One region of the Acidovorax sp. JHL-3 genome, then DNA from elsewhere that is predicted to be linked to it. Evidence: riboswitches for the same ligand, from Rfam matches in the RefSeq annotation. Region 1 holds a riboswitch; the other holds the start of a gene.
The links. A riboswitch is a leader RNA that binds a small molecule or an ion and turns the genes downstream of it on or off. The one in region 1 is predicted to bind glycine.
Positions count from the first base shown of each region.

Region 2: another riboswitch for glycine. It lies ahead of K226_RS0105675 (D-amino acid dehydrogenase); the one in region 1 lies ahead of gcvT (glycine cleavage system aminomethyltransferase GcvT).

Region 1 is NZ_JAFU01000001.1:2,442,144-2,453,561, reverse strand. It holds gene K226_RS0111530 (electron transfer flavoprotein-ubiquinone oxidoreductase) at 1-1,275, shown strand, start outside; gene K226_RS0111525 (ABC transporter substrate binding protein) at 1,486-2,457, shown strand; gene K226_RS0111520 (ABC transporter permease) at 2,561-3,451, shown strand; gene K226_RS0111515 (ABC transporter ATP-binding protein) at 3,474-4,268, shown strand; gene K226_RS0111510 (Lrp/AsnC family transcriptional regulator) at 4,352-4,810, opposite strand; gene K226_RS0111505 (TRAP transporter substrate-binding protein) at 5,214-6,185, shown strand; gene K226_RS0111500 (TRAP transporter small permease) at 6,285-6,779, shown strand; gene K226_RS0111495 (TRAP transporter large permease) at 6,865-8,142, shown strand; glycine riboswitch at 8,149-8,248, shown strand; glycine riboswitch at 8,262-8,384, shown strand; gene gcvT (glycine cleavage system aminomethyltransferase GcvT) at 8,429-9,574, shown strand; gene gcvH (glycine cleavage system protein GcvH) at 9,631-10,005, shown strand; gene gcvP (aminomethyl-transferring glycine dehydrogenase) at 10,134-11,418, shown strand, end outside.
Region 2 is NZ_JAFU01000001.1:1,202,020-1,213,437, forward strand. It holds gene K226_RS0105660 (rhodanese-like domain-containing protein) at 1-998, opposite strand, end outside; gene K226_RS0105665 (sulfite oxidase) at 1,398-2,606, shown strand; gene K226_RS0105670 (cytochrome c) at 2,608-2,955, shown strand; gene K226_RS0105675 (D-amino acid dehydrogenase) at 3,068-4,387, opposite strand; glycine riboswitch at 4,483-4,595, opposite strand; gene K226_RS0105680 (2-keto-4-pentenoate hydratase) at 4,823-5,605, shown strand; gene K226_RS0105685 (YXWGXW repeat-containing protein) at 5,685-6,137, opposite strand; gene K226_RS0105690 (helix-turn-helix transcriptional regulator) at 6,331-7,062, opposite strand; gene K226_RS18710 (hypothetical protein) at 7,116-8,099, shown strand; gene K226_RS0105700 (MFS transporter) at 8,126-10,096, shown strand; gene K226_RS0105705 (YMGG-like glycine zipper-containing protein) at 10,240-10,752, opposite strand; gene K226_RS0105710 (hypothetical protein) at 10,826-11,239, opposite strand.

The DNA of each region.
Region 1 (11,418 bases):
TTCCCCGGCTTTGCCGCCGCAGAAGTGCTCTACAACGACAACGGCAGCGTCAAGGGCGTGGCCACCGGCAACATGGGCGTGAGCAAGGAAGGCGAGCCCACGGGCGACTTCCAGCTCGGCATGGAGCTGCACGCCAAATACACCATCTTTGCCGAAGGCGCACGCGGCCATCTGGGCAAGCAGGTCATCGCCCGCTTCAAGCTCGATGCCGAAAGCGACCCACAAACCTACGGCCTGGGCATCAAGGAGCTGTGGGAAATCGACCCCGCCCGCCACCAGCCCGGCTTCGTGCTGCACACCGCCGGCTGGCCCATGGACAACAACACCTACGGCGGCGCCTTCCTGTACCACATGGAAGACAACAAGGTCACGCTGGGCTTCATTACCGGCCTGGACTACGCCAACCCCTACCTCAGCCCGTTCGAGGAATTCCAGCGCTGGAAGACGCACGCCAACATCCGCTACTACCTCGAAGGCGACGAATCCAAGGGCATCAAGCCGGCCAAGCGCATCAGCTATGGCGCGCGCGCCATCACGGCCGGTGGCCTGATGAGCCTGCCCAAAACGGTGTTCCCAGGCGGTGCACTCGTGGGCTGCGACGCGGGTTACCTCAACGTCAGCCGCATCAAGGGCAGCCACGCCGCCATCAAGACCGGCATGCTGGCCGCCGAGGCAGCCTATGAGGCCATCACCGGTGGGCGCCAGCACGACGAACTCACGGCCTACCCCAAGGCGTTCGAGGCCAGCTGGCTCCACACCGAGCTGAACAAGGCACGCAACTTCAAGGCCTGGTTCAAGAAGGGCCTGACCGTGGCCACGGTGATGAACGGTATCGAGCAGTTCGCGCTCAAGGGCCACATCCCATGGACGCTGCACCGCGACAAGCCCGACCACGCCTATCTGAAGCCCGCCGCCGAGTGCAAGCCCATCGTTTATCCCAAGCCCGATGGCAAGATCACCTTCGACCGCCTCTCCAGCGTGTTCGTGAGCAACACCAACCACGCCGAAAACCAGCCAGCGCACCTCACGCTGAAAGACGCCAGCGTGCCGGTGAACATCAACCTGGTCAAATATGCCGGTCCCGAGTCCCGCTACTGCCCGGCCGGCGTGTACGAGTTCGTGCCCGATACGGCCAAGGGCGGCGATGCCCAGCGCCTGCAGATCAACGCGCAAAACTGCGTGCACTGCAAGACCTGCGACATCAAGGACCCGACGCAAAACATTGTCTGGGTCACACCCGAAGGCGGCGGCGGCCCCAACTACTCGGGCATGTAAAAACCATAGCAGCTCGCGCATGAAGGGCCTGCGCTGCAGGCCTTTTTTGTTGATATTTCAGCCACAACTGCGCTGAAAGCCCGACCCCGCCACGGGGAGGCTTGCTTGACCCAGCGTGGCAATGTTGCGCCGCAGTAAACTTGCCCGTCGGCCCCGCGCCTGCGAGTGCAGGCCGACCCGATCCATCCCAAAACCAGAAAGACCGCGCAGATGAACATGAAGAAAATGCCCTGGATGTCCCTGGGTGCCCTGGCCCTGGCCGTTGCCGCCGTGGCACCCGCCAGCGCGCAGCAAAAATCCGTGGCAGTGACCGCGATCGTCGAACACCCTGCCCTCGATTCCGTGCGCGATGGCGTGCAGGCCGCCCTCAAGGAAGCCGGCTTTGAAGCGGGCAAGAACCTCAAGTGGCAATACCAGAGCGCCCAAGGCAATACCGGCACCGCGGCGCAAATCGCGCGCAAGTTCATTGGCGACAAACCCGATGCCATCGTGGCCATTGCCACGCCATCGGCCCAGGCCGTGATTGCCGCGACCAAGACTGTCCCGGTCGTCTTCTCGGCCGTGACCGACCCCGTGGCCGCCAAGCTCGTGAAAAACTGGGAGCCTTCGCACACCAACGTGACCGGCGTGTCCGACCTGCTGGCGCTCGACAAGCAGATGGACCTGGTCAAGCAGGTGGTGCCCGGTGCCAAGCGCGTGGGCGTGGTCTACAACCCCGGCGAGGCCAACTCGGTCGTCGTGGTCAAGCAATTGCAGACGCTGCTGCCCAAGCTGGGCATGACGCTGGTCGAGGCCGCAGCGCCCCGCTCGGTGGACGTGAGCAGCGCCGCGCGCAGCCTGATCGGCAAGGTCGATGTGATCTACACCAGCACCGACAACAACGTGGTTTCGGCCTACGAGGCGCTGGTGAAGGTGGGCCAGGACGCCAAGATTCCGCTGGTGGCCTCGGACACGGATAGCGTCAAGCGCGGCGCCATCGCCGCCTTCGGCATCAACTACCGCGATCTGGGCGAGCAGACCGGCCGCATGGTGGCGCGCATCCTCAAGGGCGAAAAGCCCGGCGACATCAAGCCCGAGATCAGCACCAAGATGGAACTGTTCGTGAACCCCGGCGCTGCCGAAAAGCAGGGCGTGAAGCTGTCCGACGCGCTGGTCAAGTCGGCAGCGCAAGTGGTGCAGTAAGCACCGCCGTGCTGCAGGGCTGGGCGCATGCCCGGCCCCTCCGGCAGGAGCCATGCCCCGCGTGGCTCCTGCTTTGTTTTTCCCCTTGCTGGCCCCGCTGCCCATGTCCTTCTTTTCCCTGCTCGGCGCCGTTGAAATCGGCCTGATCTTCAGCCTGGTGGCCCTGGGCGTTTTCATTTCGTTCCGGCTGCTGCGCTTTCCCGACCTCACGGTGGATGGCAGCTTTCCGCTGGGCGGTGCCGTGTGCGCCATCCTGATCTCCACCGGCACCAACGCCTGGGTGGCCACGCTGGCCGCCACGGCGGCGGGGGCGGTGGCCGGGCTGATCACCGGCTGGCTCAACGTCAAGCTCAAGATCATGGACCTGCTGGCCAGCATCTTGATGATGATTGCGCTGTATTCGATCAACCTGCGCATCATGGGCGGGCCCAACGTACCCCTCATCAACGACCCCACGCTGTTCGTGCTGCTGCAGCCCGAAGGCATGCAGGACTACATTGCGCGTCCGCTGATCCTGGTCTTCATCGTGCTGGCCGCCAAGCTGCTGCTCGACTGGTTCTTTGCCACCGAACGGGGTCTGGCCATCCGCGCCACGGGCTCGAATGCGCGCATGGCCCGCGCCCAGGGCGTGAACACCGGCGCCATGCTGCTGCTGGGCATGGCCATTTCCAACGGCCTGGTGGGCCTGGCCGGCGCACTGTTTGCGCAAACCCAGGGCGGCTCGGACATTTCCATGGGCATTGGCACCATCGTCATCGGCCTGGCCGCCGTGATCGTGGGCGAAAGCATCCTGCCCTCGCGCCGCCTGGTGTATGCCACGCTGGCTGTGGTCATTGGCGCCATTGCGTACCGTTTTTTCATCGCCCTGGCGCTCAACAGCGACTTCATCGGCCTCAAGGCGCAAGACCTGAACCTGGTCACTGCCGTGCTGGTGGCGGTGGCGCTGGTGATTCCGCAGCTCAAGCGCAAGTTTGCCAAGCGCAAGCCGTCCTGAACCCGCGCACCGAAAGAGCCCCATGCTGAGCGCCCAACACCTCGAAATCACCTTCAACCCCGGCACGCCGATTGAAACCCGCGCCCTGCGCGGCATGTCGCTGGACATTCCGGCCGGGCAGTTCGTCACCGTCATCGGCTCCAACGGCGCCGGCAAGTCCACCTTTCTCAACGCCATCTCGGGCGACCAGTCGGTGGACAGTGGCCGCATCGCCATCGATGGCGTCGACGTCACGCGCATGCCCGTGTGGGCCCGCGCCGAGCGCGTGGCCCGCGTCTTCCAAGACCCGATGGCCGGCACCTGCGAAGACCTCACCATCGAAGAAAACATGGCGCTGGCGCAGCGCCGCGGCGCGTTCCGCAACCTGGGCCGTGCCGTCAAGGCGTCCATGCGCGAGGGCTTTCGCGAGCGCCTGGCCACACTGGGCCTGGGGCTGGAAAACCGCCTCACCGACCGCATCGGCCTGCTCTCGGGCGGCCAGCGCCAGGCCGTGAGCCTGTTGATGGCCGCGCTGCAGCCGTCCCGCATCCTGCTGCTCGACGAGCACACCGCCGCACTCGACCCCCGCACCGCCGACTTCGTGCTGCGGCTGACCGAGCGCATCGTGGCCGAAAGCCAGCTGACCACCATGATGGTCACGCACAGCATGCGCCAGGCGCTGGACGTGGGCGAGCGCACCGTGATGCTGCACCAGGGCCAGGTGGTGCTTGACGTTTCCGGCGAAGAGCGCAAGCGCCTGGATGTGCCCGACCTGCTGCAGATGTTCGAGAAAGTGCGCGGCGAAAAGCTGGCCGACGACGCCCTGCTGCTGGGCTGACACCCGCACGCTCACCAAAGCATTATCAAATAAATAGCTGCTAGCGCTTGTAGGACAAGCGCAAGCGGCTATTTTTTGGAAAATCAGTCCACAAACAGCGGCAGATCGGCTTTTTTGAGCGTGCGCAGCACAAAGCTGGAGCGGCTGTGGCGTATGCCCTTGATCTTGTAGAGCTTCTCGCGCAGCAGGCGCTCGTAGTCGCGCGTGTCTTTGACCACCACGCGCAGCAGGTAGTCGTAGTCGCCAGACACCAGGTGTGCCTCGATCACCTCGGGAATGCTGGCCAGGGTTTCGCCAAATTTTTCGAGCGTGTTGTCCGAATGGCTGTCGAGCGTGACCATTACCAGCACGGTGTCCGCCAGATCAAGCGCGCGCGGATTGAGGCGCACCGTGTAGCCCTCGATCACGCCGGCCTCTTCCATCTTCTTGATGCGCCCCCAGCACGGCGAGGGGCTCAGGCCCACGGCCTGGCCGATCTCCTGCAGGCTGGCGCGGGCGTTGGCCTGCAAAACGGAGAGAATTTTTCTGTCAAGACGGTCCATGGGCCGCATTATTTCAAAAATTGCGCTTTGGCAGAATATTTTTCTTTGAATAGCGAAAATCAACGCAAATTCAGAAGATTTATCGGCCTCCCGCGCTGCATACTTTGCTGCATCAAGGCGCTCGTACCCGGGTGCACAAACTGACAAGGCCCCGGCGGGTTACCGCCCGCCCGGGGCGCTTGGCAAGCCTCTCCCCTCGACGCCTTCTATTGCTGCCCTGTCCCGCATGCGACCCCGGTGCGCTGCGATGCGGCTGGCACGCCGCTGATAAGCATGCTTACCAGCACAAACCCCGATGCCCGGCGCCATGCTGCAGCGCCATAATTTTTGCAGTGCGCGGCGCAGGCCCGCGCCGCAGCCTGCACCGCAGGCCGCACGCAACCATCCCCCTTCAGGAGACACCATGCAATTGACCAGACTCGTCGTCGGCCTCGGTCTTGCCATCGGCTTCATGGCCAGCGCCGCCGCGCAGACCACCATGCGCATCAGCATCTCGACGGCGCAGAACTCCCACCAGGGGATTGCCATCGACACCTTTGCCAAGGAAGTCGAAAAGCGCACGGGCGGCCGCTACAAGGTGCAAACCTTCTACAACGGCGCACTGGGTGGCGAGCGCGAGTCGGTTGAAGCCGTGCAGCTGGGCACGCAGGAGCTGGCCTTCAGCTCCACCGGCCCCATCCCCAACTTTGTGCCCGAGACCAAAATTCTCGATGTGCCCTTCCTGTTCCGCGACAAGGTCCATGCGCGCGCCGTGCTCGACGGCCCAATCGGCCAGGAGATGCTGACCAAGTTCGACAGCAAGGGTTTCAAGGCGTTGGCCTGGGCCGAAAACGGCTTTCGCCACATGACCAACAGCAAGCGCGACGTGAAGGAGCCCGGCGACCTCAAGGGCCTGAAGATGCGCACCATGGAGAACCCCGTGCACATCGCCGCCTACAAGGGCTTTGGCATCATCACCACGCCCATGGCTTTCCCCGAGGTGTTTACCGCCCTGCAGCAAGGCACCGTGGACGGCCAGGAGAACCCGCTGCCCGTCATCATCTCGGCCAAGTTCGACCAGGTGCAAAAGCACCTCACGCTCACGGGCCATGTGTATTCGCCCTGCATCTTCGTGATGAACAAGGCCTCGTTCGACAAGCTCAGCGCTGCCGACAAGCAGGCTTTCCTCGATGCCGCCAAAGAAGGCACCAAGGCCAACCGTGCGCGCGTGGACGAGGACGATGCCAAGGGCGTGGCCGACCTGCGCTCCAAGGGCATGACCGTGATCGACAACGTGGACAAGGCCAAGTTCGTGGCAGCCCTGGCCCCGGTGAATGCCGAGTTTGAAAAGCAGTTTGGCAAGGCCACGCTCGACAAGATCCGCAACGTCAAATAAGCCGCCGATCGCTTTCTTTTTGATAGCTACCAACGCCCGTTGGCAAAGCGCCAACGGGCGTTTTTACTCTTACAATGCGCTTTCTGGCCCGTGCCGCCCATGAAAAACATGTTTCTTATCTTTGAGCGCGGTTGCACCTGGGCGGCCATGCTGGGCGCCTGCGCCATGCTGGCGCTGGCCGCTGCGCTGGGCATGTTCCAGATCCTCATGCGCTTCGTGTTCGAGCAACCCGCCGAATGGACCGAAGTGCTGATCCGTTTCAGCCTGATCTGGATGGTGTTTCTGGCCATCCCGGCCGCCTTTCGACAGGGCGCCATGGTGAGCGTGGACGTGCTGTACCGCTGGAGCCCGCCGCGCATTCGCCGCGTGCTTGACTGGGTGGTGTCACTGGCCGCGCTGGCACTGATCGGCGTGATCATCTGGTGGGGCTGGGACTACGCGCAGCGCGGCGGCGTGCAAAGCATGGCCGGGCTGGAATCGGTGTCGATGTTCTGGGCCTATCTCGCCATGCCAGTGGGTGGCCTGTTTTGTGTGATTGGCATCATTGGCAACCTGGTCGATCCCCAGCGCATGGAACTGGAGACTGCGCAATGAGCGCCGCGCCGAGCCGCCTCCAGCAAGCGAACTGCCCCCTCGGGGGGCAGCGAGGACATGCAATGCCGAGCGTGGGGGCCCTAATATGAGCATGGTCATGATCTCCACCATGGTGCTGTGCTTTGCACTCACCGTTTCCGTGGCCGTGTCGATCGGGCTGGCCTCCATCCTGGGCATTCAGGTGGCCAACGCCAACATGCTGATCGCGGTGAAAGAGATGTTTGCCTCGATCAACAAGTTTCCGCTGGCCGCCATTCCGTTCTTCATCCTGGCGGGCAACCTGATGGAAACCGGAGGCATCTCGCGGCGGCTGGTCGAGTTTGCCAAAAGCATCGTGGGTGGCGTGCAGGGTGGCCTGCCCATGACCTGCGTGCTCACCTGCATGATCTTTGCAGCCGTGTCGGGCTCGTCGGTGGCCACCACATTTGCCATTGGCGCCATCCTGATCCCCGCGCTCATCAAGCATGGCTACCCCACCAGCTATGCCGCAGCGCTGCAGGCCACCAGTGCCGAGCTGGGCGTGATCATTCCGCCCTCCATCCCGCTCATCCTGTATGGCGTGAGCGCCGAGGTGTCGATTGGCGAGCTGTTCATTGCCGGCTTTGGCCCGGGCCTCCTGATCAGCGGCGCACTGATGCTGTTTGTGTGGGCCTGGTGCAAATACAAAGGCTGGGGCAAGAACGATGGCGATGGCCGCATGCCCTTTGGCCGTGCCGCGCTGCAGGCCGGGTGGGCATTGTTCATGCCCGTGATCATTCTGGGCGGCATCTACGGCGGCGTTTTCACGCCCACCGAGGCGTCTGCCGTGGCCGTTTTTTACGCGTTGATCATCGGCGTGGTGATTTACCGCGAAATCAAGATCAAGGACCTGTTCGCCATTCTGCGCAAGTCGGCCATCTCGTCGGCGGTGATCATGTTCATCATCGCCAACGCCGGGTTGTTTGCGTTTCTCATCACGCGCGCCGGCGTGCCCGATGCCATTGGCCGCTGGCTGGAATCGGTGCTGCAATCCCCCGCGCTCTTTCTGCTGGGTGTGAACGCGGCGTTGTTCTTCATTGGCATGTTCATCGAGACCAGCGCGGCCATCATCGTGCTGGCGCCCATCCTGGCGCCCGTGGCCATGCACTTTGGCGTGGACCCGGTGCATTTCGGCCTGATCATGGTGGTGAACCTCGCGCTCGGCATGATCACGCCGCCTTTTGGCGTGAACCTGTTTGCGGCCTGCACGGTGGCGCGCATATCGCTGGACCGCGTCGTCACGCACCTGCTGCCGTTTGTCGGCGTGATTCTGGTGTGCCTGCTGGTCATCACCTACGTGCCCTCCATTTCGCTCACGCTGCGCGATCTGGTGTACGCGAAGTAAGTACAATCGGCCCCGTCAGGAGAGAGTGCTCCGCTTATCCGCGAGCAGCACCGCCGAAGGCGCAGGCACCCGCCGAACGCTCAGGCAAAAGGACTGGCAACCGCCCGCAGTGATGCGGGCGTTCCCTTGCTGGAGAGAGGTGGCCGCGCGCAACGCACAGGCCATCCACCGAAGGAGCAAGCCGCGCGGCCAGCCAGGGCGCCGTGGTGAATCTCTCAGGTAAAGCGGACAGCAGGGCAAATCCCGTGGCACTGGTGCCACGGCCCCCATTTGCCCTGGAGCTTTCATGTCCGCACCTGCCGCCGCACCCCTGCTCACCACGCCCCTCAACGCGCTGCACATCGAACTGGGCGCCCGCATGGTGCCGTTCGCCGGTTATTCCATGCCGGTGCAGTACCAAGGTCCAGGTATGGGCCTCATGGCCGAGCACCTGCACACCCGCCAGGCCGCAGGTCTGTTCGATGTGTCGCACATGGGCCAGTTGCGCCTGGTCGGCCCGGATGCCGCCGCAGCGTTTGAGAGCCTGATGCCCGTGGACGTGATCGACCTGCCCGTGGGCAAGCAGCGCTACGGCCTGCTGCTGAACGACGCGGGCGGCATCATCGACGACCTGATGTTCTTCCGCGTGGCACAGGATGAAATCTTCGTCATCGTCAACGGCGCCTGCAAGGTGGGCGACTTAGCCCATATCCAGGCGCGCATCGGCCAGCGCTGCCAGGTCATTCCGATGCCCGACCACGCCCTGCTCGCCCTGCAAGGCCCGCAGGCGGCCACGGCCCTGGCGCGCCTGGCGCCCGGCGTGGAGAAGCTGGTGTTCATGACCGGCGGCAACTTCCAGATTGCCGGTTGTGAGTGCTTCGTCACGCGCAGTGGCTACACGGGCGAGGACGGGTTCGAGATCTCGGTGCCCGCCGCGCAGGCCGACACCCTGGCGCGCGCGCTGCTGGCCCAGCCCGAAGTCAAACCCATCGGCCTGGGCGCGCGCAACTCGCTGCGCCTCGAAGCGGGCCTGTGCCTCTATGGCAACGACATCGACACCACCACCACGCCCGTGGAAGCGGCCTTGAACTGGGCCATGCAGAAGGTGCGCCGCACCGGCGGCGCGCGCGCGGGCGGCTTCCCCGGAGCCGACACGGTGCTGGCCCAGCTCGACAACCCCGCCAGCCTGACGCGCAAGCGCGTGGGCCTGGTCGCCCTGGAGCGCGTACCCGTGCGCGAGCACACCGAGCTGCAAACGACCGAAGGCCAGAAGATCGGCGAAGTCACCAGCGGCCTGCTGGGCCCCAGCTTCGACAAACCCATCGCCCTGGCCTATGTGGACCCGCAGCATGCCGCCGTGGGCACGCGCGTCCACGCCATCGTGCGCGGCAAGGCCGTGCCCATGGAAGTGTGCGCCACCCCCTTCGTGCCCACGCGTTACTACCGCGGCTAAAAGCCTGCAGCGCAGGCTACATTCCGGATTCCCTTCATCTTTCAGGAACCTTTCCCATGACGATCAAATTTTCCAAAGACCACGAGTGGGTCAACGCCGCCGACGCCAACGCTGCCGTGGTGGGCATCACCGTGCACGCCCAGGACGCCCTGGGTGATGTGGTGTTTGTCGACCTGCCCGCCGTGGGCACCACCTTTGCCCAGGGCGACGTGGCAGGAGTGGTCGAGTCCGTCAAGGCTGCTGCCGACGTGTACATGCCGGTCTCCGGCGAAGTCGTCGAGGTGAACGAAGCCCTGCGTGCCGACCCGTCGCTGGCCAACTCTGACCCGCTGAATGCCGGCTGGTTCTTCAAGGTCAAGCTGTCCGACGCATCGCAGCTCGATGCCCTGATGGACGAGACCACCTATTCGAGCTTTGCCGCCAGCGCCTGAGCGCCGCAGCAAAAACCATAGCTGCCCGCGCTTGAATTCAGGCACCTTCAATATGAAAAGTGCTTGAATCTGTTTAAATGCAAGCGCTGGCAGCTCTCTTTTTAATAGCCTTTGAGACTGGTTCCGCCATGCAGATGCCCGCCGCCCTGCCCTTGTCCGCACTCGAAAACACCACCGAGTTCCTGCCCCGCCACATCGGCATCGACGCGGCCGACGAAGCCCACATGCTGTCGGTGATTGGCGAGGCCTCGCGCCGTGCCCTCATCGACGGCATCGTGCCGCGCTCCATCGCGCGCAGCCAGACCATGGACCTTCCGCCCCCCGCGACCGAAGCCGCCGCGCTGGCCGAGCTCAAGGCGATTGCATCCAAAAACCAGGTGCTCAAAAGCTTCATCGGCCAAGGCTATTACGGCACGCACACGCCCGGCGTGATTCTGCGCAACATTCTGGAGAACCCCGCCTGGTACACGGCCTACACGCCCTACCAGGCCGAAATCTCGCAGGGCCGCATGGAGGCGCTGATCAACTTCCAGACCATGGTGTGCGACCTCACCGGCATGCCCATTGCCAACGCCTCCATGCTCGACGAGGCCACCGCCGCCGCCGAGGCCATGACGCTGGCCAAGCGCTCGGTCAAGGCCAAGGGCAACACTCTGATCGTCAGCGGCGACTGCCACCCGCAGACCATCGAGGTTATCCAGACGCGCGCCGCGCCGCTGGGCCTGATGGTCAAGGTGGTCCGCTCGGGCGACGAATGGATGGCCGCCATCGGCCAGGACGACTACTTCGCCGCCATCAACCAGTACCCCGGCTCCAGCGGCTGGCTGGCCGACTGGCAGATGAGCGCCGACGTCATCCACAGCAAGGGCGCCGCATTCATCCTGGCCGCCGACCTGCTGGCCCTCACGCTACTCAAGTCCCCGGGCGAGATGGGCGCCGACATCGTGATTGGCACCACCCAGCGCTTTGGCATGCCCATGGGCGCGGGCGGCCCGCACGCCGCCTACATGGCCTGCCGCGACGAGTTCAAGCGCTCCATGCCTGGCCGCCTGGTGGGCGTGAGCGTGGACGTGCACGGCAAGCCCGCTTACCGCCTGGCGCTGCAGACGCGCGAGCAACACATCCGCCGCGAAAAAGCCACCTCCAACATCTGCACCGCGCAGGTACTGCCCGCCGTCATCGCCAGCATGTACGCCGTGTACCACGGCCCCGAAGGTTTGAAGCGCATCGGTCAGCGCGTGGCGCGCTTCACCGCCATCCTGGCTGCAGGCCTCAAGCAACTGGGCTTTGCACCGCTGCACGCCACCGCCTTCGACACCCTCACGGTGGACCTGGGCAGCACTGATGCCGCCCGCGCCGTGGTTCAGCGCGCGCTGGATGCGGGCGCCAACCTGCGCCTGCTGCGCGGCCAAT
Region 2 (11,418 bases), 1.2 Mb from region 1:
AGGGAAACCTTGTCGAACGCCTGAAAGTCGTCCTGGGCCGCGTTGAAGGCCACATCCTTGAGGCTTTTCTCCACGTAGGCGGCCAACACCGCGCCCCGGATGCGCTTGGCTTTGAATTCCTTCTCGGTGCGCGTGTCCACCACCACGGCGCCCTGGGCCTGCAACTGCTGCGCCTCCTTGGCGGAAATGCGGGTCACGCCGGGCAGGCCGTTGGGTGTGAACAGGCCCAGTTCGGCCACGCGGCGGTATTCCTGGGCGTCGGGGCGCTGGGTGACCGGCGTCAGCCCGCTGGACACCGTGGCCGTGCCGAACCACTGGCCCAGCTTGCTGCGTGTATCGGCGGGCAGATCCTTGCGCACCACGATCGTGAAGCCGCCCGGCACCGGGTGCGAGGTGGCCAGCACGCGTGCCACGCCGGGGTGGCCCGCCGACCACTCGGCCCATTCATCGGCGCGCACCACGGTGGCGTCCGCAACGCCCAGCGACAACGCGGACAGGCCTGCTTGCGGGTATTTTTCATGCTTTACCGATTTCAGGTCCTGGAACGACAGCCCGGCTTCATTGAGCATGCCGCGCGCCATGTAGGTGTAGACCGAGTCCTGCTGCGGCAGATAGAGCCGCTGGCCTTTCATGGCCGCCACCGCAGGCACATTGGCTGCGCCGATCAGCAGGTATTGCTCGGATTTTTGGGTGGCACCCACCAGTTCATAGCCCCGCTGCAAGGCCGAGGCAGCAACCTGTGCAGGGCCGATGAACACGTCATAGCCCGCGCTGCGGGTGGCCCGCATCACATCGGCCAGGTCTTCGCTGGTGCTGAGCTTCAGGGGCTGGCCTGCTGCCTGTGTCAGGCCTGTTTCCAGCGCACTGCGGACGATGGTGTGGGCCGCCTTCTTGGCGGTGGGTTCCACCGCCACGATGGCCGTCAGCTGGGCCTGGGCCCAGGGGCTGACGAGCAGACACGCCAGCGTGACAGCGGTCCATTGAAAGTTGCGGGGCATGGTTTTTCCTCTTGAATTGTTGAATGGCGGCGCTTCAATTTCACCGTGGCTTGCCGCAATGGACGGTGCGGCGTCGGATTCCACCACGGTGCGAGACCGCACCAGGGCGCGCCCTGCTTGGACCCCGCCGCAATCCGGCGCAGCCCGCGCTTTGGCCTGGCAACTTCCGGGCGTGCGCGTTTGCAACACGGTGAACCGTCTGGCAAATATGCCCCAAGGGTTTGACATTGCGAACACCTGCAGCGGATTTGTTGCACCTGTTTACATCTGTGCTCCAAAAGCGCTTCGCCAAAAACGGCTTCCCACACAAAATCCGCCAAGCCCCTTCTGTGGCGTCGGGCGATCCGGCGTTGCAAGACGGACTTCACCTGTTTCCTTTATTTCCGGAGGACCCTGCCCATGAAGAACCCGATGACACTGCCACGCCGCCACATGTTGGCCGGAAGCGCTGCCGCACTGAGCGCGCTGGGGCTGGCTGGCTGGACTGGCGTTGCACGTGCCCAGGCCGCAGCCACGCCCAAGCCGTTGCCGGGCTACGCCGGCTGGAAGAGCGCCAATGCGCTGATCGTGCACAGCGGCAGCACCCTGGAAACCCGCCGCGCAGCCTTCGGCACCAGCGTGATCACGCCGTCGAACCAGTTGTATGTTCGCAACAATTTGCCCGCACCCGACGCCGCCGTTCTGGAGAACCGCGATGCCTGGACCGTGTCCATCGAGGGCGTCAAAAACCCGCGCACGCTGAGCCTGGCCGAGCTCAAGACGCTGGGCATCGACACCGTCGCCACGGTGCTGCAGTGCTCGGGCAATGGTCGGGGGTTCTTCCCCAGCAAGCCCAGCGGTACGCCGTGGACGGTGGGTGCCGCCGGTTGTGTGGTGTGGAGCGGTGTGCCGCTGCGCAACGTGGTGGCCGCCCTGGGTGGGCTGGTGGACGGCATGGCGTATGTCACCGGAACCGGTGGTGAAAAGCTGCCCGAAGGTGTGGACCCTCTGACCGTTCTTGTCGAGCGCTCGGTGCCCCTGAAGGCGCTGGACGATGCCATCCTGGCCTGGGAAATGAACGGCGAGCCCTTGTCGCTGGCACATGGCGGGCCGCTGCGCCTGGTGGTGCCGGGTTACCAGGGCGTGAACAACATCAAGTACGTGAAGCGGCTGGCGTTCACGCCGACACAGTCGCAGGCGCGCATCATGCAGCACGGCTACCGCATGTCGCCACCCGGCACCAAGGCAAGCCCGGACCAGCCCTCGGTGTGGGAAATGACGGTCAAGTCCTGGATCAACGGCCCGCTGCCCGAGCAAGGCCCCCTCAAGGCCGGTGTGGCGCAGATCCATGGCGTGGCCTTTGGTGGCATGCACGCCGTCAAGGGCGTAGAGGTGTCGGTGGACGGCGGCCAAACCTGGCGGGCCGCGCAACTGGTGGGCCCCGACCTTGGCCGGTTTGCATGGCGCCAGTTTGTGCTGCCAGTGCGCCTGGGGGTCGGTACCTATGTGCTGGCCAGCCGCGCAACCGACATGGCAGGCAATGTGCAGGCCCAGCAGCGCGAAGAAAACGTGGGCGGCTACAACAACGCCAGCTGGAGCGATCACGCCGTGACCGTGACGGTGGCCTGACGTGGCGTTGGCGACGAGGCGCTGGCTGCCACGCGCTTTGGCGGCGGGTGGGCTGGCATTGCTGGCGGGCGCCAGCGTGGCGGCCGACCCTGCCGAAATAGCGCGCGGCAAGCTGCTGTTCACCACCCTGCAGCCGGCCTGCGCCGTTTGCCACACCTTGCAGGCGGCCGGGGCTGAGGGGCAGATCGGCCCGGTGCTGGACGAGCTCAAGCCCGATGCCGACCGCGTGCTGCGCGCGTTGCGCAACGGCATCGGCGTGATGCCCTCCTACGCTGAAAAAATCAGCCCGCAAGACATGCAGGCTTTGGCACGCTTTGTCGCGCATGCCACGGGTGCGGCATCGCCTTGAACGGGGCCGCTCGCCCGCCACAATTCTTGTGGCGGGCCTTTCCTGGCGCGGTGGTTTCGCTCCGGCGCCTTCCCTGTGAAGCGGCTGCAGCCGCTTCGTCCGTTTTGGGGGCTCATGCCACCTTGGCCGCGGGCACCAGCGCATGGGCGCCACGTCCTGCGGCCATTCCCTGGAACGCAAAATCCACCTCTGGCACGCGGCCGCTCACGATGTCGGCCAGCGCCTTGCCCGAGCCGCAGGCGTGCGTCCAGCCCAGCGTGCCGTGGCCGGTGTTGAGAAACAGGTTGCCCACTTTCGTCTGGCCGATCAGCGGCACGTTACTGGGCGTTGCGGGGCGCAGGCCGGTCCAGAACTGCGCCTGGCTCGCGTCGCCCGCACCGGGAAAGAGTTGCTCCACGCGGCGCACGATGGCGTCGCAGCGCACCTGGTTGAGGTCGCGGTTGTAGCCGTTGAGCTCGGCGGTGCCAGCAATGCGCAACCGGTCGCCGCCGCGTTCGCTGGTGTAGCGCGAGAACACCAGCTTGTACTCGTCGTCCGTCAGGCTCACTTGGTGCGCCCGGCTCGCGTCCTTCACCGGCATGGTCACCGAATAGCCCTTGGCCGGGTAAATGGGCAGGCTGATGCCCAGCGGCTGGGCCAGCAGCGGGCTGAACGAGCCCATGGCCAGCACAAACGCATCGCCACGCACGCGCTCGAAGCGGCCTTCGGCGTTGGTCACCTCCACATGGTCGATGCGGCCGCCCGCCTCGCGCAGCGCGGTGATGTGGTGCCCCAGGCGGAACTGCACGCCCGCCGCCTCGCACAGTTTGGCGAGTTCGCGCGTGAACTGGTTGGCGTCGCCCGACTCGTCCTCGGCCGTGAACGTGGCGCCCGCCAGCTGCGGGCGGATGTGGGCCAGGGCGGGCTCGATGCGCACGGCCTCGTCGGCGCTGATGACCTGGCGCTCGCAGCCCAAACCGCGCATCTGCTCGGCGGGGGCCAGAGCGCCGTCGAACTCCTTGGCGTTGGTATAAAAGTGCAGGATGCCCTGCGTGCGCTGGTCGTACTGGATGCCCGTGTCCGCGCGCAGTTGCTGCAGCACGCTGCGGCTGTAGGTGCCCAGGCGCACGATCTGCTCAATGTTGTGGCGCGTGCGCGCCGGGGTGCAGTTGCGCAAAAAGGACAGGCCCCACAGCCACTGGCGCATGTCGGCGCGGATGCGGAACAGCAGCGGCGCATCCTCCTGCCCCAGCCATTGCAGCACCTTCAGCGGCGCGCTGGGGTTGGCCCAGGGTTCGGCGTGGCTCACCGAAATTTGCCCGCCGTTGGCAAAGCTGGTTTCGGCGCCGGGGGCGCCCTGGCGGTCGATGACGGTCACCTCGTGGCCGAGTTGCTGCAGAAAATAAGCCGAAGTCACGCCGAGCAAGCCGGCACCCAAAACGATCACGCGCATGATTTTCAAAGCCTTTCTGGGCTCTGGCGCTTGAAAGACGTGCGCTGGCAGCTATAGGTTCAATAGCGTACAGCTGGCGCATGACTGCCCAAGCTGCCGCTCCCCCTGTCCTTGGTACCTGAGAGATTCACCGCGCGGCCCACATGGCGCTCGGTTTGCTCCTTCGGTGCGCCACACGGGTGTGTGGCGGCTCTCCAGACGGCTTTGATGAATGGTGCAGTACGGGACCTGAGCGTGTATGGGAGTTTGCGCCTTCGGTGCAGCGGCGGGCTTGCGGCCCGCCATGCTCTCCTGCGGGGGCCATTCTAGGAGTGCGCTGGCGGCGGCGGGGTGGTTTTGCTGGCTAATGGGCAGCAATCGTTGCTGATGCTGGCGGGGCAGGACGGGCCTGCGCCTCGCCATAATCCGCCCAGCTTTACCCCAAGGACGCACGCCATGCCTGTTACCGCTTTTGACCCCTTCGCCAGCGCCGCCGTTATCACCATGGCCCGCCAGGGTCGCATGCCCCGGCCACTGGATTTGCCCGTTGCGCTGCGCCCATGCGATGCGGACCAGGCGTATGCCGTGCAGGACGCCGTGGTGCGCGAGCGCGGCGAGATCGCGGGTTGGAAGGTGGGGGCTGCTTCGCCCCAGGCGCTGCCTGCGCGCGCTGCACTCACCCGCGATTCGGTGTTTGTTGCGCCAGCCGGGCAGGCACTGCATCTGCCTGCCGCAGGCTTTGCCGTGATGGGAGTCGAGGCGGAACTGGTGTACGAGCTGGGCATCGATCTACCCGATCGCCCAACGCCTTACAGTGCGGCCGAGGTGCTGGCGGCCATGGCATCCGTGCGTGCCGCCATCGAGGTGTGCGACACGCGCTTTGCCGCCTGGGCGCAGCAGGGCGCGTGGAGCCGCCTGGCCGACCAGGCCTGCCACGGGGCACTTATCGTGGGTTCGGGCACGGCCGATGTGGCTGCAGTGCAGCCCCTGGCACAAGGAGTGAGCCTGTCGGTGAATGGGGCGGTGGCCGTGCAGCACGCCACCTGGAGCAACCCGGCGGGCGACCCCCTGCGGTTGCTGACATGGCTGGCCAACGAAGGTGCGCGCAGCCTGGGCGGGCTGTGCGCCGGCCAGTGGGTGACCACTGGTTCATGCACCGGTACCGTGCTGGTGGCGCCGGGCACGGTGGTGGTGGCCGACTTCCCGGGCCTGGGCCGCGCCGAGCTTCAGCTGGGCTGAAAACCCGCCACGCCTGCACCCGGTTGTGCCGATCCGCGATACATAGCGCTTATTGGCGCTCAGTTGTGCCCGGTTGCAATCAGTTGCGGCGGGGGTTGTCGGGCTGGGGGTCGCGGCGGTTGGGTACGCCGTCACCGTCGCGGTCCCGGTCGTAGCGGTTGGCCACGCCGTCGCGGTCACGGTCCCAGCCGCCGCGCTGCATGGCCCAGCGGCCGTCGTGCTCCATCCAGCGCGGCTCGCGGTAGTGGTAGCCGGGGCGGGCCTTCACCCAGTGGCCTTGCATCCACACATGGCGGTGGCCGCGCCATTCCCAGTGGCCGGGCACCCATGCCATGCCGCGCCGATGGCGGGGCACAGCTTCGTAGCGCGGGGGCGGTGGGGCCTGGTATTGCACCAGCGCCGGGGCGGGGCGCTGGTAGTGGGGGCTGCCCGACTGGATGACGATAGTGGCGCCAACCTGTGCATGCGCCGCCGTCAAGGCGCTCAGCGACAGCAGGGCGATGGAAGCGGCGGCGAGGGCTATGCGTGCCATGGTGTTCTCCTCAGAAAGGATTCCGTGCGGAACCGGGAGCCTTGATCGTGGGGGCACTGCGTCAAGCGCATGTAGGTGCTGTGCGAAGTGTTGTGAAGTTGTGTTTCAGGGCGCCGACTTGCGCGCAGTATTCAGAGGGTTTTTGGCCTGTAACGCCCTACTGGTGAGCGCTGCGTGCTATGAAAAAAATGTGCTAGCGCCGCATGCCCGCAAACGCCTCGAACTCCCAGCTGCGCAGCGCCAGCAGCAGCGTGTAGCCCTCGCGTTCGCTTTGGGGCAGTTTCTGGTCGGCCAGGTGCTGCTGGGCAAAGTCGTGCGCCACGCGCTGCATGCGTTCCATGAAAGCCGGGGCCAGACTGCGGCTGATGGCGCCGTGCACCAGCAGTACCCCCTCGCCTGGGCCGTCAAAGCCACCCGCAAAGTAGTCGAGCAGTGCGTGCTCCCGAAAGTAGTTCATCACCGCGCCGTGCGGGCGCCAGCGGAAGGTCTTGGCGAGCTTGAGGCGGTAGCGGTTGAACGGCCGCAGCTCGATGATGCCGATGCGGTCGAGCTGGGCCAGGTACTGGATGCCCTCGGCCTCGGTCAGGCGGTAGGCGGTGGTCACCTGCTCCAGCGTCCACTGGCTCAGCACGCAAATGGCCATCAGCAGCAGTTTCTTGTCGGCCACCACGGCCCGCTCCTGCTCGGGGGTCAGTTCCCTGAGCAGCGGCTGGTTGTCGGCCACATGCCGGGCCAGGTCGGCAAAGTCCAGCGCCAGCGCGCGGCAGATGGCGTCGATGCGTGACAGCGGCATGTCGCCCTTGGCCAGCATGCGCTTGACGCTGGACTCGGCCATGCCGAGTTGCTGCGCCAGGTCGGCATAGGTCATCTGGGCGGTCTTGAGTTCCTTCTTCAGGGCGGCAACAAGGTCGGCGGTGGTGCTCATGGGTATCGATTATGGATACCCAAGGTGCTATCGGTAGCGCCCTGAGCGACTTTATGCCCCCAATTGCCCCGGCCTTGCCCACACTGCGCGGCATCACCCACTACCGGCCACGCAACACCATGACCTTTGACCATTCACTTCCCCGGGGCGGCCTTACCCGGCCCGAAACCGGCCTGCTGCTGGGCGCCGCGGTGCTGCTGGCACTGGCTGTGCTGGGCCCCGCCGTGCCTGCCAGCGAGCACCAGCATGGCTTTGCCGATCAGCGCATGCTGTGGGGTCTGCCCTGCGCGCTGGACGTGCTGACCAACCTGCCTTTTGCCCTGGCGGGCCTGTGGGGGCTTGGGTTGCTGCGGGGGGTGCAGCGCGGCGCGGTCGATGCGGTCACGCGCGCCGCGGCGGGCCTGTTTTTTGTGGGCCTGGTGCTGACATCGGTCGGCTCCACCGTTTACCACCTGCGCCCCGATGACGCAGGCTTGCTGTGGGACCGGCTGGGCATGGCCGTGGCCTTTGCCGGGCTGCTGGGCCTGGCGGGGGCCAGCCGAGTCAGTCTGCGCGCGGGCGGGGTGGCGGCGGCCGCCATGGTGGTGGCCGGGCCGGCGGCCGTGATGTGGTGGGCGCACACCGGCAACTTGCTGCCCTGGGCGGTGGTGCAACTGGGCGGCATGCTGGCGGTGACGGCCATGGCGTTGCTGCCCACGCGGTGCGGCGCACTGGCACTGCAGCTGGGCGCCGTCATGGCCTGGTATGGCGCGGCCAAGCTGTTCGAGGCCGCAGACCACGCGGTGTTTGACGCGCTGGGCCAGTGGGTGTCGGGCCACAGCCTCAAGCACCTGCTGGCGGCGGGTGCCGCCTTGCCGGTGCTGGCCGCGCTGGCCGCAGTGCGCACCGGCCCGCTGCCTGCGGGCGCAGCAGTCACGGTGTGCGGGCAGAATGACGCGCCACGTCACCCCGGTGTGCGGGCGCACTGCATGCGCCAGGGCACCGGCACCAGAACAGCGGTGGACCCGGCGCGCAGCCGCAGACCCCGCGCCCAATAACCCGTGACGGAACCGAGGACCAACGCATGACCCCCGAGACCCTCTCTGACAGCGCCACCAGTGCTACCAGCGCAATCAGCAGCCATCCTGCCCCTGGCGCACACGCCGACCCCAACCAGTTCGCCCTGTTGCGCCAGCGCCGCTTTGCGCCCTTTTTCTGGACGCAGTTCTCGGGGGCGGCCAATGACAACCTGTTCAAGTTCGCCTTCACCGTGATGGTGACGTACCAGCTCAGCGTGTCGTGGCTGCCACCTGCCATGGCGGGGCTGGTGATTGGTGCGCTGTTCATCCTGCCGTTTTTGTTGTTCTCGGCCACCTCGGGGCAATTGACCGACAAATACGACAAGACGCGCATGATCCGTTTCGTGAAGAACCTGGAGATTGCCATCATGCTGGTGGCCGCTGGCGGGTTCATTGCGGGCAACGTGCCGGTGCTGCTGCTGTGCACGTTTTTGATGGGCGTGCACTCCACGCTGTTTGGCCCGGTAAAGTTTGCCTACATGCCCCAGGTGCTCAGCGAGCGCGAACTCACCGGTGGCAACGGCATGGTCGAGATGGGCACCTTCGTGGCCATTTTGCTGGGCAACGTGGCGGGGGGCCTGCTGGTGGCCATTCCCGGCATTGGGCACACCACGGTGGCCCTGGCCTGTGTGCTGCTGGCGCTGATGGGGCGGGCCGTGGCGCAGTTCATCCCCCCGGTGCCCGCCACCGACCCGCACCTCACCATCAACTGGAACCCCTTCACCGAGACCTGGCGCAACCTGAAGCTGGCGCACGAAAACATCGTGGTGTTCCGCTCGCTGCTGGGTATCAGCTGGATGTGGTTTTTTGGCGCGGTGTTTTTGAGCCAGTTCCCCAGCTTTGCCAAAGAGGTGCTGCATGGCAACGAGCAGGTGGCCTCGCTGCTGCTAGTGGTGTTTTCCATCGGCATTGGCACCGGCTCGCTCTTGTGCGAGGTGCTCTCGCGCCGCCATGTCGAGATCGGCCTGGTGCCACTGGGCGCCATTGGCATGAGCGTTTTTGCCATCGACCTGTATTTCGCCGCGCGCGGCCTACCCGCTTCCGATGTGATGGGCCTGGCCGCCTTTGTGGCGCAGCCCGCGCACTGGCGCGTGATGGCCGACCTGGCGCTGCTGAGTCTGTTTGCCGGCCTGTACAGCGTGCCCATGTATGCACTGATCCAGATGCGCAGCCAGCCCACGCACCGCGCGCGCATCATCGCGGCCAACAACATCTTGAACGCTCTGTTCATGATTGCCAGCTCGCTCATTGCAGGCGCGTTGCTGGGCGCGGGTTTCACGGTGCCGCAGATCTTTTTGTTCACCGGCATTGCCAACGCGGTGGTGGCGTTTTACATCTTCCTGCTGGTGCCCGAATATTTGCTGCGTTTTGTGGCCTGGGTGCTCTCGCGCTTTGTTTACCGCTTCAAGGTGCAGGGCGACGAAAACCTGCCCGTGCAGGGCGCGGCCGTGCTGGCGTGCAACCACGTGAGCTTTGTCGATGCGGTGCTGCTGATGGCCGCCAGCCCCCGGCCCATCTATTTTGTGATGGACCACCGCATTTTTCGGGTGCCGGTGCTGGGCGCATTGTTCCGCCTGGCCAAAGCCATTCCCATTGCCCCCTACAAGGAAGACGCCGCCACCTACGAGGCGGCCTTCGAGCGCGCGGCGCAGGTGCTGCAGGGCGGCGACCTGCTGGCCATCTTCCCCGAAGGCGGCATCACGCGCGACGGGCAATTGCAGCCGTTCAAGGGCGGTATCGTCAAAATTCTGGACCGCGCCCGCGCCGACGGGCTGGACGTGCCCGTGGTTCCGATGGCACTGACCAACCTGTGGGGCTCGTACTTCAGCCGCATAGAGCAGGGCGGTGCCATGGTGCGGCCGTTCCGGCGTGGCCTGTTCAACCGCGTGGGGCTGAACGTGGGCACCCCCGTGGCGGCCGCCGAGGCGCAGCCCGAGTTATTGCGTGAGCGCGTGGCGCGCCTGCTGGCGGCCTGACGGCTTGGTGCCACCTGTCGTCAATGCACAGCCTTCATGAACGGCCTGTGGGCCCCCGCACCATGGCGTTTGCGCCATTCACGCTGAATTGGCCGAAGGTCTTTGACAAGCCCGCGCGGCCTTCGAAATATCCCGGCGCCAGATCAATAACGCCGCCAGTAGCCAGGCGGGGGCGGCGGTGCCATGGGGGCGGCGTAGCCCGGCCCGGGTGCCCCCGGGCTGGTGAGCATGCGGCCATACACCGGCACCTGGTGGCCGCGGGCATACATGCACTGCACATAGGCGCTGTCATAGCCGCGCTGGCTGCCGTAGCCCGCAGATTGCGAATTGCCAGCGCCCACGCTGGAGCCCATCAGCAGGCCCATGCCAGCGCCCACCGCCGCGCCCTCGTGGTTGCCGCCCAGCGCGGCACCGGCCAGGGCGCCGATGGCCGTGCCCACCACCGCGCTGCCCACGGCGCTCTGGTTGACGGCTTCGTTGGCGCCGCCCACCTGCATGTGTGCGTATTGCCGGCAGTTGACGTCGTCGTACCGGAACTGCTCAAAACTCTTGGTGCTGCCGGGCAGCACCGTCACGCTGGGGCCGGTGGGCATCACCGTGCAACCGGTCAAGGCCAGCACCAGCAGCGACACGCTTGCGAGGGAAAGGGGTTTCATCATGATTCCTCAAGGTGAAGATAAGGCGCCTGCCCGGCGCCAGGGTCATTGCAGCGAGGGGCAGGGCTGTCCATCAGTTGGCCGGCGGCTGCGCCGGCACCTGCAGCCAGCCGCCAGGGCAGTGGGTGATGTAGGGATAGTAGCCATCGGGTTCGTTACAGCGGTACCAGTAGCCCTGAGGCTGCTGCCCGTTGGTGCCGCCGCTGTAGGCCGGGGCGTCGTTGCCGCGCTCGATGTAGACGGGCGGTTCGGCGGGCACTGCCATCACCGGCGGCGACCAGCCATACGGATAGGGTTGGTAGTAAGGATAGGCCGGGCGGTACACGGGATAACCAATACCCGGGCCCAGGTAAACGCCAATGCCCACCCGCGCACCCCGGTGCCCATGGCTGTGCCCGCCGCGATCGGCCCACGCAACGCCGCTGGCGGCAAGCGCCGCAGCGGCCATCCCGGTCCATGCGAGAGGCCGCAGTTTTTGCCACATCATGATTTCACCTCGGTGGTACGTCGCAACGAGGTTGGGGGCGCGGCGCCCACGAAAAGTTCCGGCCCCGCTGTGCCGCACCATGCTGCAGGGTGGCCGACGCGGCCAGTGCAGCCGGGCCAGCGCCAGCAGCGGTTGAAGCACCTCGGATGCGTTGCACGGCGCACGTGTCCTCTTCCGCA